Regions from separate parts of the Streptomyces sp. NPDC018031 genome, predicted to be linked through region 2. Evidence: riboswitches for the same ligand, from Rfam matches in the RefSeq annotation. Region 2 holds a riboswitch; the other holds the start of a gene.
The links. A riboswitch is a leader RNA that binds a small molecule or an ion and turns the genes downstream of it on or off. The one in region 2 is predicted to bind cobalamin.
Positions count from the first base shown of each region.

Region 1: another riboswitch for cobalamin. It lies ahead of ACH4B3_RS23155 (ABC transporter substrate-binding protein); the one in region 2 lies ahead of ACH4B3_RS30765 (energy-coupling factor ABC transporter permease).

Region 1 covers NZ_JBIRFT010000011.1:81,259-85,462, forward strand. Annotated here, with positions in the region: gene ACH4B3_RS23140 (ATP-grasp domain-containing protein) at 1-131, shown strand, start outside; gene ACH4B3_RS23145 (MFS transporter) at 124-1,368, shown strand; gene ACH4B3_RS23150 (class I SAM-dependent methyltransferase) at 1,365-2,114, shown strand; cobalamin riboswitch at 2,168-2,353, shown strand; gene ACH4B3_RS23155 (ABC transporter substrate-binding protein) at 2,383-3,423, shown strand; gene ACH4B3_RS23160 (FecCD family ABC transporter permease) at 3,453-4,204, shown strand, end outside.
Region 2 covers NZ_JBIRFT010000022.1:31,708-35,911, reverse strand. Annotated here, with positions in the region: gene ACH4B3_RS30780 (energy-coupling factor ABC transporter ATP-binding protein) at 1-681, opposite strand, end outside; gene cbiQ (cobalt ECF transporter T component CbiQ) at 678-1,427, opposite strand; gene ACH4B3_RS30770 (energy-coupling factor ABC transporter substrate-binding protein) at 1,432-1,836, opposite strand; gene ACH4B3_RS30765 (energy-coupling factor ABC transporter permease) at 1,838-2,551, opposite strand; cobalamin riboswitch at 2,580-2,776, opposite strand; gene ACH4B3_RS30760 (SpoIIE family protein phosphatase) at 2,881-4,204, opposite strand, start outside.

The sequences.
Region 1 (4,204 bases), on a different contig from region 2:
CGGGCATCGTCTACGCGGAGGGCGAGACGGCCGAGCTGGCCACGCACTGCGCGGTCGCCGCCGCCAACGCGGTGCGCGTGCTCACCGAGCCGTTCCCGGAACCGGCCGGCGACCGGCCCAGCGGTGGCTGAGCGCGCCGGCCGCCGGGCACGGGACCGGGGACTGCGGGCCGCGCTGTCCACACTGAGCGGCCCCCTGCGCTTCCTGCTGCTCAGCTCCTTCCTGATCCCGCTCGGCAGCTTCATGGTGCTGCCGTTCATGTCGGTCTTCCTCCACCAGCGGCTCGGGATGGGACTGGGCGCGGTCGGCGTGGTGCTGGCCGCGGCGTCCCTGGTCCAGTTCTCGGGCGGGATCGTCGGCGGTGCGCTCGCCGACCGGTGGGGTCTGCGGCGCACCATGGTCTGGGCGCTGGTGGTGCGCACCGCGGGGTTCGTGGCGTTCCTGCTGGCGCTGCGGTGGCCCCCGCTGGCCGTGGGCGCGCTGATCCTGACCTGCTGCGGCGCGGCGCTGTACCTGCCCGCCAACAAGGCGTACCTGGTCCACGGCGTGGCCGACGAGCGGCGGCCGGCGTTCCTGTCGGCGGGCAACGCGGCGCTCAACGCGGGCATGGCGGTGGGCCCGCTGATCGCCGGACCGTTCGTGCTGACGTCGCCCGGTCCGCTGTTCCTCGCCGTCGCGGCGCTGTTCGCGGTGGTCACGGCGGGCCATGCGCGGCTGCCGGAGCAGGGGGAGGAGCGCCCGCGCGGGAGCGGCACCGGCCAGGGACTGCTGACCGGGGTGGCCGTGCTGCCGTTCGCCGCCAACGCGCTGGCGTTCTACCTGTACTTCCACTTCCAGCACTACCTGGCGGTGTACGCCGTGGAGCGGGCCTCCAGCGCGTTCTACAGCGTCGTGCTGCTGACCTGCTTCGTGCTCGTCATCGTCGTCCAGCCGTTGGCCTCCGGCCTGATCCGGCGGATGAGCTACCCGGCGGCCCTGGTGACCGGGTTCGCGGGACTGGCCGCCGGCCTGGCGGTCCTGGGCTGCGGCAGCAGGGCGGCGCTGCTGGCCGGCGGAGCGCTGATCACCCTGGGCGACATCGTGCTGTTCCTCAAGAACGACCTGGAGGCCCTGCGGCTCAGCCCGCGCTCGGACGCCGTGGTCTTCGGCCAGCAGCGGCTCGCCGCCGGCCTGGGCGCCTGCGCCAGCGGTGTGCTGGGCGGGCAGCTGTACGACCTGGCCGAACGGGCCGGCGACACCGGCGGGTTCTGGCTGCTGGCCGCCGCGCAGTGCCTGCTGCTGCCCCCGCTCCTGCTCCTGCTGCGCCGCGGCGCGGCCGCCCCTGCTGTCCACCACGACGACACGGAAGGGACACCGATCCTTCGATGACACACACCGGCGGGTTCCAGGACGACGACTTCTGGACCGAGTTCTACGACTTCCTCTTCCCGGCACAGCGCTTCACCCAGGCGGAGGAACTGCTCGACAGCTCACCGCTGCTGTCGTTCCCGGACGGGGCGAGGGTGCTCGACCTGTGCTGCGGCGCGGGCGTGTTCACCGTCCCGCTGGCCCGCCGGGGCTTCGAGGTGACCGGCGTGGACCGCAGCCCGGCCATGCTGGACCGGGCGCGCAAGCTGTCCGCCGACGCCGGCGCGGCGGCCAGGTACGTGCGGTCCGACGTGCTGGAGTACAGCGAGCCCGGGGCCTTCGACGTGGTCCTCAACATGTTCACGTCCTTCGGCTACTTCGCGGACCCGGCCGACAACGCCCGGGTCCTGAGCACCATGCACGGCTGTCTGGCGCCGGGCGGCACGCTGCTCCTGGACCTGGCGGGCAAGGAGCTGCTGGCGCGCAAGGTCGTGCCCCCCAAGGTCGTCCGGCGCGGCGCGGACCTGCTGGTGCAGACCGACACGGTGCTGGACGACTGGGCGCGGCTGCGCAGCGACTGGGTGCTGGTGCGGGGGGACCGCGTGACGCGCGCCAGTCTGGTGTGGTTCGTCTACAGCGCCGTGGAGTTGCGGGAGATGGCCGAGCGGGCGGGGTTCCGGAACATCGAGATCTTCGGCGGGTTCGACGGCCGCCGCTACGACCAGGACGCCGAGCGGCTGATCCTCCGGGCGACCCGCGGGGAGTGAAACCACCGGGGGCGCGCGGTGTTTCACCGCGCGCTCTTTCGCCGTTCGTCCGGCGAATCGTAATATCACCCGGTCATCACCGCGACGGGAGATCAGGAAGCCGGTGCGATTCCGGCACGGTCCCGCCACTGTGACCGGGGAGTGCACCCCTTGGAGACGGCCACTGCGCGCGGCGCGGGAAGGCCCGGGGGAACGTCGATCCGGGAGTCAGGACACTGGCCTGTCGCGGGCCCGATCCGAGGAGCGCGGACTCCCCAGGAGGCTCTACGTGTACGACGGCACGACCCGTTCCCCTTCCCCCGCCCCGCCCGCACGGCGCCGCCGCGCGCCCCGCGCCGCGGCGCTCGCGCTCGCCCTGTCCGCGACCCTGTCGGCCGGCTGCGGCACCTCCGGCGACACCCGCGACGACCGCCCCGCCGCGTCGTCCGCGACGGGCTTCCCGGTCACCATCGACAACTGCGGGACCCGCACCACCTACGACAAGCCGCCGTCCCGGGTGGTCACCATCCACCAGCACCCGGCGGAACTGATGCTCGCCCTCGGGCTGAAGGACCGGATGGTGGGCACCGCCTTCCCGGACTCCGCCGTACTGCCCGAACTGCGCGAGGACTTCGAGGCCGTGCCCGAACTGGCCGAGAGGGAACCGTCCTTCGAGACCGTGCTGGAGGCCGAACCGGACTTCGTCTACGGCGGCTACGGCAGCGCGTTCGCCGAGAACGAGGGCCGCTCCCGCGCCGCGTTCGCCGACGTGGGCATCGACACCTACCTCAACCGCGAGTACTGCGGGCGGAAACAGGTGTCCATGAAGGACACCTACGACGAGATCCGCACCATCGGCAGGATCTTCGGTGTCCCGGAGCGGGCCGACCGGCTGGTCACCGACCTCCAGGCGCGCGTCCGCTCCGCCACCGACGCGGTCCGGGACGCGCCCGCGGTGCCCGTGTTCGTCTACGACAGCGGCGACAAGGCGGCGTTCACCGCCGGTGGCAAGAGCCTCGGCACGGAGATCATCCGGCTGGCCGGCGGACGGAACGTCTTCGCCGACCTGGACGAGGTCTTCGGCGAGGTGTCCTGGGAGCAGGTGGTCGCCCGGAACCCCGAGGTCATCGCCGTCTACGACTACGCGGGGGCCGGCAGCGCCGAGCGGAAGAAGGAGTTCCTGCTCGACCAGCCCGCACTCGCCGACGTCCCCGCGATCAAGAACAAGCGGTTCGTGGTGCTGCCGCTCACCGCCACCCTGGTCGGCGTCCGCCCGCCGCACGCGGTGCAGGACCTGGCCCGCGGACTGCACCCGCGGAGGTTCCGGTGACCGCCCCGCCGAAGTCCGTCCCCCGCACGGTGCCCCGGGCCCGGACCGCACCCGGCGCGGCCGGACCGCGCCGCTGGGGCCACCCGGTGACCCTCGGGGTCCTCGGCCTGCTGCTCCCGCTCTCCCTCACGGCGGGCATGGCCATCGGATCGGTGCACGTGCCGCCGGGCGAGGTGTGGGGCATCGTGACCCACGCACTGGGCGCCGGCTGGTCCGAGCCCACCTGGTCCCGGGCGCACGAGACGATCGTGTGGGAGGTCCGGGCGCCCCGCGTGCTGCTCGGCGCGATGACCGGGGCCGGGCTCGCGGTGGTGGGCACCGCCATGCAGGCGCTGGTACGCAACCCGCTCGCCGAGCCCTATCTGCTGGGGGTCTCCTCCGGCGCGTCCCTGGGCGCGGTCACGGTGATCGTCTACGGCCTGAGTGTGTTCGGCACCGCCTCGCTGTCGGCCGCCGCGTTCGCCGGGGCGCTGCTCACCCTGCTCGTGGTGTACACCACGGCCCGGGCGGGCGGCCGGATCACCCCGGTACGGCTGGTGCTGTCGGGCGTGGCGGTCGCCGCGGTGCTCACCGCGGTGATGGACCTGCTGCTGCTGACCAGCGACCGGGGCAACGAGGCCCGGGCGGTCCTCGCCTGGACCCTCGGAGGTCTCGGCGGAGTGCGCTGGGACACGCTCTGGCTGCCCGGGGCGGCGCTGCTGCTGGGCATCGGCGTGCTGCTGATCCAGGCCAGGTCGCTGAACCTGCTGCTGGCCGGTGAGGAGTCGGCCGCCACCATGGG
Region 2 (4,204 bases):
CTCGCCGGTGCGCAGCCCGTCCGGCGCCAGCACCGCCGCGTCGTCCGCCCAGCGCAGCGCCAGGTCCACGTCATGGGTGGCCATCAGCACCGTGGTGCCCGTCTCCCGCAGCCGGCCCAGCACTTCGAGCAGCCGCTCCTGCCCGTGCGGGTCCAGCCCGGCCGTCGGCTCGTCCAGGATCAGCACCCGCGGACGCATGGCCACCGCCCCGGCGATGGCCGCGCGCTTGCGCTGCCCGTAGGAGAGCAGATGGGTGGGCCGGTCGTGCAGCGCCGTGATGTCCAGCGCCTCCAGGGCCTCGGCGACCCGGTCGCGCACCTCCTCCGGCGGCAGCCCCAGGTTCATCGGGCCGAAGGACACGTCCTGGCCGACCGAGGCGGCGAACAGCTGGTCGTCGGGGTCCTGGACGACCAGCTGGACGGCGGTGCGCAGCCGGGTCAGCGCCTTGCGGTCGTGGCCCACCCGCTCGCCGTCCAGCCGCAGTTCGCCCCAGGCGCACCGCAGCCCGCCGCTGAGCAGCCGCATCAAGGTGGTCTTGCCGCTGCCGTTGCGGCCGAGCAACGCCACCGAACGCCCTTCGCTGACGGCGAAGCACACCCCGCGCAGCACCGGGGGACCGTCCTCGTAGGCGTATCCGGCGTCGACGAGCTCCACGACCGGTGGCGGGGACGACGGGGTCATGGGACGAGCCTTTCGAGTACGAGGGTGAGGACGACCAGGCCCGTCAGCAGGGCCGCGGTGGCGCCGACGAAGCGCCTCGACACGGTCGCCGGGGGCAGCAGGACCCGCAGCGTGCCGTCGTAGCCGCGGCCGGCGAGCCCGGCCTGCAGCCGGCCGGCCCGGTCGAAGGCCCGGACGAACGCGATCGCGCCCAGCCCGGCCACCGACCGCCACGCCGCCGCCCGGCTGGTGTGGCCCAGCCGGGCGGCCTGCGCCTGGCGGACCCGGGACAGCGTGTCCAGGAGCAGGAAGCTGATCCGGTACATCACCAGCGCGACGTCGACCACGGCCGCCGGCACGCCGGCCCGCACCAGACGGGGGAACACGTCGGAGACCGGTGTGGTGAAGGCGAACAGCAGCACCCCCAAGGAGGCCGCGGAAGTCCGCAGCAGCAGCTGTCCGGCCTGCTCCGGGCCGCCCGGCGCCAGGGAGAGCGGCCCGTGCGGACCGCCCACCTGCACCAGCAGCGGCAGCGCCCCGGTGACGCAGAATCCGAGCGGTATCCGGAAGGCCCGCCACAGCTGCCGTCCGGCGACCCCCGCCGGGCCGAGGAGCAGTGCCAGCGTGGCGGCGGCCACCAGTGGCGCGCCCGGCCAGGGCGGCAGACAGACCGCGGTCACCGTCAGGCCGAGACCCAGCAGGGCCTTCTCCAGTGGATGGCGGTGGCGCCAGCGACTGCTGTGCGCCGCCGCGTCGATGGGCAGCACCGGGTCAGGCGGACCGGTCGGCGGCGGTGCCCGAGGGCCGTGCCGGCTCTTCCGGCGCGCCCGCGTCGGGTGCCGGCGGCAGGTCTGCGGCGGCGGCCGCCGCGGCGGCGCGGGCCTCGCCCTGGCGGCGCCCCTTGCGGAGCCCGAAGTAGTACGCCAGCACCCCGGCCCCCAGCGCGGCCTGCAGCGCGAACAGCGCCGACTCGATCTCTCCGGACGGGGGTTCGTACAGCGGACTGAACCACGGCTCGTAGTCCGGCTTGTTCTCGGTGATCGCCGTCTCCGCCTGGGCGTCGGCCCCGGCGAACGGCTCCTCCTTGTCGTCGCCGAGCCCCAGGACGACCGGCAGCACGGCGAGCAGCGCGACCACCGCCAGGATCAGTGCGTTGATCTTCGCGTTACGGCTCATGTCAGGCCACCGCGCCCTTCGTGCCGGTCGTGCCGCTCGCGTCGCCGGACCGCTCGCCCGGCAGCACGCCCAGCCGGGCCAGCTCGCCCTTGCTCGACTGCGTCAGCAGCCGCATCACCAGCACCGTCAGCAGCCCCTCGCTGACCGCCAGCGGAATCTGGGTGACCGCGAAGATGCCGCCGAACTTGGCCAGCGCGCCGGCGAATCCGCTGCTCGGGTCCGGGAACGCCAGGGCCAGCTGCACGCTGGTGACGCAGTAGGTGCTCAGGTCGGCGGCGAACGCGCCGAAGAACACACAGACCATCAGCGGCGCGCCGAACCGGCGCAGCAGCCGGTACAGGCCGTATCCCGCCCACGGGCCGACGATGGCCATGGAGAAGGCGTTGGCGCCCAGCGTGGTCAGTCCGCCGTGGGCCAGCAGCAGGGCCTGGAACAGCAGCGTGATGGTGCCCAGCACGGCCATGACGGGCGGCCGGAACAGGATGGCGCCGAGCCCGGTGCCGGTGGGGTGCGAACAGCTCCCCGTCACCGAAGGGATCTTGAGGGCGGACAGGACGAAGGTGAAGGCGCCCGAGGCGCCGACCAGCAGTGTGCTCTCGGGGTGCGTCTTGACCTCGCGGGTCAGCGCGCGCACCCCGTGGAAGACGAACGGAGCGGAAGCCGCGGCCCAGGCGGCGGCGTGCACAGGGGGCAGATAGCCCTCGGCTATATGCATGAGAAGGGAGACCTCTCCAGCACCTCGTGGATGGACGACACACCCTGGCCGGTCTCCTGGCTGACGGGTGATGCCGCCCGAACTCCGCCTTCCCGGGCGCCGCGGTACTTCCACGCCGTCCCAGTGGCTTCCCCGCGGGGATGGAGCCGGACTTCCCGATCACAGTGGCGAGGGCCGCACCGGTTCCACACCGGTTTCCCGTGCACCAAGGCCCTGTGACCTTAGTGCCCCATACGTGCTCACGACAAGCCATGGCAAGCAGCGCACAACCGCCGCACCGGCGGCCCGGGGCGGTGCCCAGCCGGCCGCCGGACCCGGCGCCGGGGCCCTCACAGCATCGGCGGCAGCGCCTGTTCGGCCCAGATGGTCTTGCCCCCGCGGGTGTAGCGGCTGCCCCATCGGGTGGTGAGCTGGGCGACCAGGTACAGACCGCGACCGCCCTCGTCGGTGTCCCGGGCCCGGCGCATCCTCGGCTGGGTACTGCTGGGGTCGGACACCTCGCAGGTCAGCACGTCGGTCCGGATCATCCGCAGTTCGATCGGGCCGCCCGCGTGCCGGATCGCGTTGGTGACCAGCTCACTGACGACCAGCTCGGTGGTGAACGACAGCAGGTCCAGTTCCCAGGCGGTCAGCTGTCGCATCACCAGCTCCCGGGCACGGGCCACCACGGCCGGGTCGGCCTCCAGCGCCCAGGTCGCCGTGTCCCGTTCCGGCACCCGCCGCGTCCGGGCCACCAGCAGCGTCACATCGTCCGGCAGGCGGGTGGGCGGCAGCCCGGCCACGATCTCCCGGGCCACGTCGTGCAGCGGCCGGTGCAGCGCGTCCGTCTGCACCAGCCGCTTCTGCAGTTGCTCCATGCCCTCGTCGACGTCGCCCTCGCCCCGCTCGATCAGGCCGTCGGTGTACAGCGCCAGCACACCGCCCGGCGTGACGTCGATCACCGACTTCTCGAACGGCAGCCCGCCCACCCCCAGCGGCGGGCCGGGGTTCATGGCCACGAAGGTCACCGTGCCGTCGGCGTCCACCACGGCCGGCGGCGGGTGCCCGGCACTCGCCATCGAACAGCGGCCGCTCACCGGGTCGTACACCGCGTACAGGCAGGTGGCGGCGAAGGTGTCCGGTCCGCTCTGGGCGGAGGAGTCGCCCGACAGGCCGGGGCCGGGCAGGGTCGGCACGCCGGGCTGCTCCGCGCCCACGGGCTGCTGGGCCCCCGCCGGTTCCGGCGCGCCCAGCGGCAGTTGCAGCACCAGGTCGTCCAGATGGGTGAGCAGTTCGTCCGGGTCCGGATCGAGGTCGGCGAGGGTCCGCACGGCGGTGCGCAGCCGGGCCATCGAGGCGGTCGCCCGCAGCCCGTGCCCCACCACGTCCCCGACCACCAGGGCGACGCGCGCCGAGGAAAGCGGGATGACGTCGTACCAGTCCCCGCTGACCCCGCCGATCGGATCGGCCGGCAGGTAGACGCTGGCGGTCCTGACCGCGGCGGTGTCCGCCGTGGCCGGCGGCAGCAGGGACCGCTGCAGGCTCACCGCCGCCAGATGCTCGCGGGTGTAGCGGCGCACGTTGTCCAGGGCCAGCGCGGCACGGGCGGCGATCTCCTCCAGCAGGTGCAGGTCGCCCTTCTCGAAGGCGGGCCGGGTGGGCGCGGTCCGCCAC